Regions from separate parts of the Mesorhizobium sp. PL10 genome, predicted to be linked through region 1. Evidence: riboswitches for the same ligand, from Rfam matches in the RefSeq annotation. Region 1 holds a riboswitch; the other holds the start of a gene.

What was found. Region 1 has a riboswitch for S-adenosylmethionine ahead of metX (homoserine O-acetyltransferase MetX). Riboswitches for the same ligand answer to the same signal wherever they lie in the genome.
Region 2: it holds a riboswitch for S-adenosylmethionine, as region 1 does, so the genes downstream of both, ACWGTO_RS19945 (O-succinylhomoserine sulfhydrylase) here and metX (homoserine O-acetyltransferase MetX) in region 1, are expected to answer to the same signal.

The regions. Positions count from the first base shown of each region.
Region 1 is NZ_JBSKBR010000001.1:420,652-425,063, reverse strand. Features, by position in the region: gene ACWGTO_RS02140 (prephenate/arogenate dehydrogenase family protein) at 1-454, opposite strand, end outside; gene hisC (histidinol-phosphate transaminase) at 460-1,569, opposite strand; SAM riboswitch at 1,716-1,793, shown strand; gene metX (homoserine O-acetyltransferase MetX) at 1,854-3,023, shown strand; gene metW (methionine biosynthesis protein MetW) at 3,082-3,696, shown strand; gene ACWGTO_RS02120 (macro domain-containing protein) at 3,710-4,171, opposite strand; gene ACWGTO_RS02115 (DUF1330 domain-containing protein) at 4,306-4,412, opposite strand, start outside.
Region 2 is NZ_JBSKBR010000012.1:21,027-25,438, reverse strand. Features, by position in the region: gene ACWGTO_RS19950 (glycosyltransferase) at 23-1,177, shown strand; gene ACWGTO_RS19945 (O-succinylhomoserine sulfhydrylase) at 1,217-2,407, opposite strand; SAM riboswitch at 2,465-2,542, opposite strand; gene ACWGTO_RS19940 (2'-deoxycytidine 5'-triphosphate deaminase) at 2,622-3,716, shown strand; gene ACWGTO_RS19935 (ABC transporter substrate-binding protein) at 3,818-4,412, shown strand, end outside.

The DNA.
Region 1 (4,412 bases):
GCGGCGTGAAGATGCACCAGCGGTTTTCGAACAGCTCGGCAAAACCGGCGTCCGGGCCCGACTTCTCCGTACCCGCCAGCGGATGCCCAGGTATGAAATGCACGCCTTCCGGCACATGCGGCTGCATCTGCGCAATGACGGAGGCCTTGGTCGAACCGACATCGGTGAGGATGGCACCCTTTTTCAGCGCCGGCGCGATTTCCTCCGCCACCTCGCCCGACGAGCCAACCGGCACCGAAACGATGACAAGGTCGGCATCGCGAACCGCTTCTTTTGCGTCTGCGGTGTAGGATTCACCGAGACCAAGCTCCTTCGCACGCGCCAGCGTGGTCGGGCTGCGCGTCGCGATGGCGACATGCCTGGCCAGACCTTCGCGGCGGATGACGCGGGCCAGTGACGAGCCGATCAGGCCGATGCCGACCAGCGCGATTTTCTCGAACATCGGTGATGTCATGTGCTTCAGCTTTTCAGGAATGTCGTGAGCGCGTCGATGACGCCGCGATTGGCTTCTTCTGTGCCGACGCTCATGCGCAGCGCGTTGGGGAAGCCATAGCCGGTAACCCGCCGCAATATATAGCCGCGCTGGGTGAGATACTCGTCCGCTGCCTCTGCCGAATGCTTCTTGTCCTGCGGAAAGTGGATGAGCACGAAATTGCCGACACTCGGCGTCACCCTGAGGCCAAGCTTCGTCAGCTCTTCATTCAGCCAGGTAAGCCAGACCTCGTTGTGCAACGAACTGCGCTCGACATGGGCGCGGTCGCGGATCGCCGCGATGCCGGCCTCGATCGCCGTTGCATTGACGTTGAAGGGCCCGCGGATGCGGTTGATCGCATCGACGATGTGCAGCGGGCCATACATCCAGCCGATGCGCGCGCCGCCAAGGCCGAGCTTGGAGAAGGTGCGGGTCATGACCACATTCTGCGCGCTGCCCGCCAACTCGATGCCGGCCTCATAGTCGTTGCGTCGCACATATTCCGCATAGGCCGCGTCAAGCACCAGCAGCACATTGCCCGGCAGCGCGGCATGCAGCCGACGCACCTCCTGGAACGGCAGATAGGTTCCGGTCGGATTGTTGGGATTGGCGAGGAACACGATCTTCGTGGCCGGCGTAACCGCGGCCAGGATCGCGTCGACATCGGCGCGCTCCTCGGTCTCTTTGACCGCAACCGGCCTGGCCCCCGCCGACTGGATGTAGATCTTGTAGACCATGAAGGCGTGTTCGGTAAAAATCGCCTCGTCGCCCGGCGCCAGATAGGTCTGCGCCAGCAGGCCCAAAATCTCGTCCGAGCCGTTGGAACAGATGATGTTTGCCGGGTTGAGGCCGTGCACTTCGGCGATCGCCTCGCGCAGCCGCCTTGCGGTGCCGTCGGGATAGACGTCGAGCCTCGCGGCAACTTCACGCGCCGCCTCGATTGCCTTCGGCGACGGGCCGAGCGGGTTCTCGTTCGACGACAATTTATGGACCTTGGCGACGCCGGCCGGCGCCGTACTCTTGCCCGGCACATAGGCTTCTATGTCCATGATGCCCGCGCGGGGCGTCGGCCGTGCCTTGTCCGCTGTCTTGTCCATGTCGCAAATCCGTCTGAAATGCCGCCGTCCGGAGGCCGCAGCGGAAATACAAGCCGTGGCCGCTGTTGTCGAGAGGCTGCTGGGGTGTGCAATGCCTGGTCCCCACCCTGGCCGTTGACGCCGGGCCGCGCGAGTTCTAGAAGAACGCAACGTCCCGTGGTGATTTGGCCGGTCGGCTTGCAGCCACGTTAAACAACTCGCTAAAGGGCCGTTTGCGTGACGTAACCGGCTTTGCGATCGCATTGCCGGTTTTTTATTGCCTGACGGCGGGCAAGGAGAGTCACATGACCACGCTCCGCGCTGCAAAAACCAACAACGAGGCCGACAACCCGTCGAGCCCGGTGTTGCATTTCGGCGCCGACAAGCCGCTGAAGCTCGACGCCGGCACACTTCTGTCGCCGTTCCAGATCGCCTACCAGACCTACGGCGCCTTGAACGACGCCCGTTCCAACGCTATCCTGGTCTGCCATGCGCTGACCGGCGACCAGCATGTCGCCAGCACCAATCCGGTGACCGGCAAATCGGGCTGGTGGGAAGTGCTGATCGGCCCCGGCAGAATCATCGACACCAACCGCTTCTTCGTCATCTGCTCCAACGTCATCGGCGGCTGCCTCGGCTCGACCGGTCCGGCCTCGACCAATCCGGCCACCGGCAAGCCCTATGGGCTCGACCTGCCAATCATCACCATCCGCGACATGGTGCGGGCGCAGTTGATGCTGGTCGACCATTTCGGCATCGAAAAATTGTTTTGTGTGCTCGGCGGCTCGATGGGCGGCATGCAGGTGCTGGAATGGGCATCGTGCTATTCCGAGCGCGTCTTCTCGGCGCTGCCGATCGCCACCGGCGCGCGCCATTCCTCGCAGAACATCGCCTTCCACGAGGTCGGCCGCCAAGCCGTCATGGCCGACCCGGACTGGCATGGCGGCAAATATTTCGAGCATGGTGCGCGCCCGGAAAAGGGACTGGCGGTGGCGCGCATGGCCGCTCACATCACCTATCTGTCGGAGGCCGCCCTACACAGGAAATTCGGCCGCAATCTGCAGGATCGCGAAGCGCTGACCTTCGGTTTCGATGCCGATTTCCAGATCGAGAGCTATCTGCGCCACCAAGGCATGACGTTCGTCGACCGCTTCGACGCCAACTCCTACCTCTACATGACCCGTTCGATGGACTATTTCGACCTTGCCGCCGACCATGGCGGCCGGCTGGCCGATGCCTTCGCCGGCACAAAGACGCGATTTTGCCTGGTCTCCTTCACCTCGGACTGGCTGTTCCCGACGGAGGAGAGCCGCTCGATCGTGCATGCACTCAACGCCGCCGGCGCTTCCGTCTCCTTCGTCGAGATCGACACCGACCGCGGCCATGACGCCTTCCTGCTCGACGAGCCGGAACTGTTCGCCGCCATCAACGGCTTCATCGGCTCCGCTGCAAGGGCGAGAGGGCTCAGCGCATGACCCCGAAATATTGCAGACTTTTCGGCCATGGATCATGCGCCAGGCAAGGGGCGAAGCCATGAGCGTCAACCGCGCCCAGCGCGTCGACCTCGAAGTCGTCGCCGGCCTCATCCCGCCGCTCTCGCGGGTGCTCGACGTCGGCTCCGGCGACGGCCTGCTGCTCGAACTCCTGCAGGAGACCAAGCAGGTCGACGGTCGCGGGCTGGAACTGTCGCAGCGCGGCGTCAACGAGTGCGTGGCGCGCGGCCTCTCGGTCATCCAGGGCGACGCCGACACCGACCTCGAATTCTATCCCGACAAGGGTTTTGACTTCGTCGTCCTGTCGCAGACGCTGCAGGCGACCCGCAACCCGAAGCTGGTGCTGGACGAACTCTTGAGGATCGGCAACCGCGCCATCGTCTCCTTCCCCAATTTCGGCCATTGGCGGGTGCGGCTGTCGTTGTTCTTCAAGGGACGGATGCCGGTGACGGAGGACCTGCCCTATTCCTGGTACGACACGCCCAACATCCACTTCTGCACCATCCGCGACTTCGTCAACCTGGTCGAGGAGCTCGGCGCCTCGGTGGAAAAGGCGACCGCGCTCGACGGCAACGGCCAGAAGATCGGCCTGTCGATGCCATGGTGGTTCTGGAATTTCTTCGGCCAGCAGGCGGTGTTCTTGCTGAAGCGCTGATTCGCCGGAGACGCTACCCGGCGTACTCGACAAAGGTGTGATCTTCGCCAGCAAGCTCGCCCGCGATGATCGAGGCGATCTTTTCCCAGTCGCCACCGGCCAGGCCAGCGCCGATTTTCGGATAGCCGATGCGTTTGCCGGCGAATTGGACCTTGACTGCCCGCATGACCTTTCGGATCGCCTCATAGTCGGCTTTCATACCCTGCCCTTGCCAGTGGAATTGCGTGTAGCCGTTGACGATATGAAAGGTTCGGTCCCCGCGCCTGATCTCGGCGACCGATATGCGTCCGAGCTTGGCGGGATCGCCTTTCATGGTCGCGCGGTCGGCCGCATAGGCCTCGGGAAAGCGCTGCTTAATGGACAGCGCAATGCCTTTGCCCATCGCGCACTGGCAATTGCAGCCATGCACGACGACATCGAACCGCCCATCGAGCGCAAGTTGCAGCAGATCGCCGCGAATCGTCTGCATCGACATGGAAAACCGGCCTCCCAGTGACGGCGTTTCGCCCCCAGTTGGAGCGGGCAGTTTCCGCGTGCGCCTGTCTGACCGTCGCAAAACTGGGGTTTACGGGTCAATCGAATTCTCGATAGCTGCCGATTGATCTCCACCTATCCCAGCACGTCCGTGGCCTTGTGCGGGAGCCTGACACCGTCGGCGATGACCACATCGGCGTCGGAGTTGTCGGTGCGCAAGGCCAGAATCTCCCGATAGGCTG
Region 2 (4,412 bases), on a different contig from region 1:
TTCCCGGAGTGACCAGATCTCGATGGAACTGACAGTCATAGCAGCGCTGCTTTCGATACTCCTGCTCCTCTCCAACCTCGCCAGCATTGTGTTGGCCTCGCTTAGCCTGAAGCGGCCGCGCCTCATCACGCCGCCCGCTGCAAAGGCGGCACCGGTCTCGATCGTCGTGCCGTCGCGCGGCGTGGAGGCTTTCACGCGGGAGACGCTTCAGCGCGCCTTCTCGCTCGACTGGCCGCGTTACGAGCTGATCTTCTGCGTCGCCCATGCCGAAGACCCCGTGGTCGAGCTCATCAACGCCGCAATCGCCCACCATCCCGAGATTCCGGCACAGCTCCTCGTCGGCGATGACCGGGTCAGCGCCAATCCGAAACTCAACAACTGCGTCAAGGGCTGGCAGGCGGCGCAGCACAATTGGGTCATCCTGGCCGATTCCAACGTGCTGATGCCTGTCGACTACGTACAGCATCTGTTGGCGGCCTGGCGGCCGGACACCGGGCTTGTCTGCTCGACCCCGATCGGCTCGCGGCCGGATGGGTTCTGGGCCGAGGTCGAATGCGCCTTCCTCAACACGCTGCAGGCGCGCTGGCAATATGCCGGCGAAGCCCTTGGCCTCGGCTTTGCCCAGGGCAAGAGCATGCTGTGGAACAAGCCGATGCTTGACGCCAATGGCGGCATCGAGGCGCTTGCCGCCGAGATCGCCGAAGATGCTGCCGCGACCAAGCTGGTCAATGGGCTCGGCCTGCACGTCAATCTCGTTGCCTCGCCGTTCGAACAGCCGCTCGGCCAGCGCACCTTTGCCGAGATCTGGTCGCGCCAGACGCGCTGGGCGCGGCTGCGCCGCGTCACCTTCCCGCTGTTCTACACGCCCGAAATCCTGACCGGCGCGGCGGTGCCGTTGCTGCTGGCGCTGGTCGCAGCGGCAAGCGCCGGCGTCAGCCTGCCCACCACGGCCTTGGCTGTCCTGGCCTTTGCCTACGTGCCGGAATGCCTGCTCGCCTGGGCCAAAGGCTGGTATTTGTCGCCGCGCATCGTCACCGCCATGATCGTGCGCGATGTGATGCTTCCCGCCATCTGGGCGCGCGGTTGGCTCGGCGGCGCGGTCGAATGGCGCGGCAATGCCATGACCATCCGCACCAAGGCGATGACGGAACTGGAAGAGGCCTCGTCGGGCGCCTGATCGACGCCGGGCTTTTGCCTTGCTTTTCGGACCAGGCCGCTACTTGGCCGCCTTCAGCGCCTGCTCGACGTCATCGAGCAGATCATCCGTATCCTCGAGACCAACCGACAGCCTCAGCGTTCCCGGCCCGATGCCGAGCTCGGCGCGCGCCTCGTCGCTGAGGTTCTTGTGCGTCGTCGTCGCCGGGTGGGTGATCAGGCTCTTGGCGTCGCCGAGATTGTTGGAGATCAGCACGATGTCGAGCGCGTTCTGCAAGGCGAAAGCCGCCTGCTTGCCGCCCTTGACGTCGAGGCAGATCAGCGTCGAGCCGCCGATCATCTGCTTCTTGACGATATCGGCCTGCGGGTGGTCGGCGCGGCCGGGATAGATGACGCGGGCGATCTGCGGCTGCCCGGCCAGGAAATCGGCGATCCTGGCCGCACTTTCCGTCTGCTGGCGCACGCGCACCGGCAATGTTTCCAGGCCCTTCAGCAGCGTCCAGGCGTTGAACGGCGACAGGCTCGGACCGGTGTGGCGGAAATAGTCGTGCAAATTCTCGTCGATCCACTTCTTGTCCGACAGGATGATGCCACCCAGGCAGCGACCCTGGCCGTCAATGTGCTTGGTGGCGGAATAGACGACGATGTGGGCGCCGAGCAGCAAGGGCTTCTGCTGCAAGGGCGTGGCAAAGACATTGTCGACGATCAGCCTGGCGCCGATCGAGGTCGCCAGCGACGCGACGGCGGCAATGTCGACTACTTCCAAGGTCGGATTGGTGGGGCTTTCCAGGAAGAACAGTTTGGTGTTCGGCCGCACCGCCTTTTCCCAGTTGGCGATGTCGGTGCCGTCGACAAGCGTCGCCTCGATGCCGTATTTCGGTGCCAGCGTCTCGACCACCCAGCGGCAGGAGCCGAACAGCGCGCGCGCCGCGACAATGTGATCGCCGGCCCTGGCGCTGCAAAGAAGCGCCGCCGTCACCGCCGCCATGCCCGATGCCGTGGCGCGCGCATCCTCGGCGCCTTCCAGCGCGCACATGCGCTTTTCGAACATGTCGACGGTCGGATTGGCGTAGCGCGAATAGATGAAGCCCGGTTCCTCGCCCTTGAAACGGGCTTCGGCGGCCTGTGCCGTCTCATAGACATAGCCCTGGGTCAGGTACATCGCTTCTGACGTTTCGCCGAACTGGGAACGCAGCGTTCCCCCGTGCACGAGTGCGGTCTGAGGCTTCCAGTTACGCTTCTTGGTGCTCATCGTTTTTGTTCCAGACACAAAAAAACCGGCCGCGAAAGTCGCAACCGGTCCATACGGCCTTGCGGCCCGACGGTCCTTTAGCGACTTGTTTAACGTGGCTGCAAGCCGACCGGCCAAATCACCACGGGATAACGACCCTTTAGACCTCAGTCATGCTTGCGTCAATTGCCGGCTTCATTAAGAGGTTTGTACCAGTTGGAACGGAGCCAGCCTTTTGCGGCAGACAGGCATTCTTCCCGATCAGGACATTTCCGCGCTGTTTCAGTCCGGCGCGCTGAAGTCGCCGCGCGCGCTCGACGCCGACCAGGTCCAGCCGGCCAGCCTTGATCTCAGGCTCGGCGACAAGGCTTTTCGCGTACGCGCCTCCTTCCTGCCGGGTCCCGACCATCTGGTGACCGACAAGCTCGATCGGCTGAAACTGCATGAGTTCAGTCTCGCCGAGGGCGCGGTGCTGGAAACCGGCTGCGTCTACATCGTGCCGCTGCTCGAAAGCCTGGCGCTGCCTGCAAACGTGTCGGCCTCGGCCAATCCGAAGAGTTCGACTGGGCGGCTCGACATCTTTACCCGGGTGATGACCGATCGCGGCCACGAGTTCGACAAGATCGCCGCCGGCTATCATGGGCCGCTCTATCTCGAGGTCAGCCCGCGCACCTTCCCGATCGTCGTGCGTGCCGGCTCGCGGCTGTCGCAGATCAGATTCCGCACCGGCAATGCACTCCTGTCGGAGAGCGAACTCAAGGAATTGCACCACGCGGAAATGCTGGTGGCGACCGAGCCGCCCAACATTTCCGGCGGCGGGATTGCGCTGTCCATTGACCTCGACGGCGATCAGAACGGCCTGGTTGGCTATCGCGGCAAGCATCACACCGGACTGGTCGACGTCGACAAGCGCGCCGCGCAGGACGTCGTCGATTTCTGGGAGCCGCTCTACAAGAGCGGCGCCGGCGAACTGGTGCTCGATCCCGACGAATTCTACATCCTGGTCAGCCGTGAGGCGGTGCACGTGCCGCCACTTTACGCCGCCGAGATGACGCCCTTCGATCCGCTGGTCGGTGAATTCCGCGTCCACTATGCCGGCTTCTTCGATCCCGGCTTCGGCCATTCGGCGTCCGGCGGCACCGGCAGCCGGGCAGTGCTCGAAGTGCGCAGCCACGAAGTGCCGTTCATCCTCGACCATGGCCAGATCGTTGGCCGGCTGGTCTACGAGCACATGCTGAAGCGGCCGCAGGCGCTGTACGGCACCGATCTCGGTTCCAACTACCAGGCGCAAGGCCTGAAACTCTCCAAGCATTTCCGCACCGCCGGGTGAACCTCGATCACCGTCAGGCAAAATACTTGCCTGCGTTGCCCCGCCATGCTTGGCTGCCTTTCGGTGGCCGGCAAGAGACCGGCGCGTAAGGGGAACCAAAAATGCAGATATCAAGATGGATCATATCGGCAGCCGGCGCTGCCATGCTGGTGATGGCGGCCGGCTCGCTGGCGCAGGCGCAGGAAAAATTGAAGATCGGCACTGAGGGCGCCTATCCGCCCTTCAATACCATCACCGCGGACGGCAAGGTCGAAGGCTTCGACATCGACATCGCCAATGCGCTTTGTGCGCAGATGAAGGTTGAATGCGAGATTGTCACCCAGGACTGGGACGGCATCATTCCGGCGCTGCAGGCGAAAAAATTCGACGCCATCATCGCCTCGATGAGCATCACCGAGGAGCGCAAGAAGCAGGTGGCCTTCACCAACAAATACTACACCACGCCGCTGGCGCTTGTGGCGCCGAAGGACAGCGACCTCACCTCCACCGAACCGGCCGCCCTAGCCGGCAAGACGGTGGGCGCGCAGGCCTCGACCACCCAAGCCGACTACGCCCAGAACGCCTACGGCAAGGCCGGTGCGGAGGCAAAACTTTACCCGACCCAGGAGGAGGCGATCACCGACCTGCAGAATGGCCGCCTCGATGCGGTGATTTCGGACAAGTTCGTGCTGATGGACTGGCTGAAGAAGGCGAGCG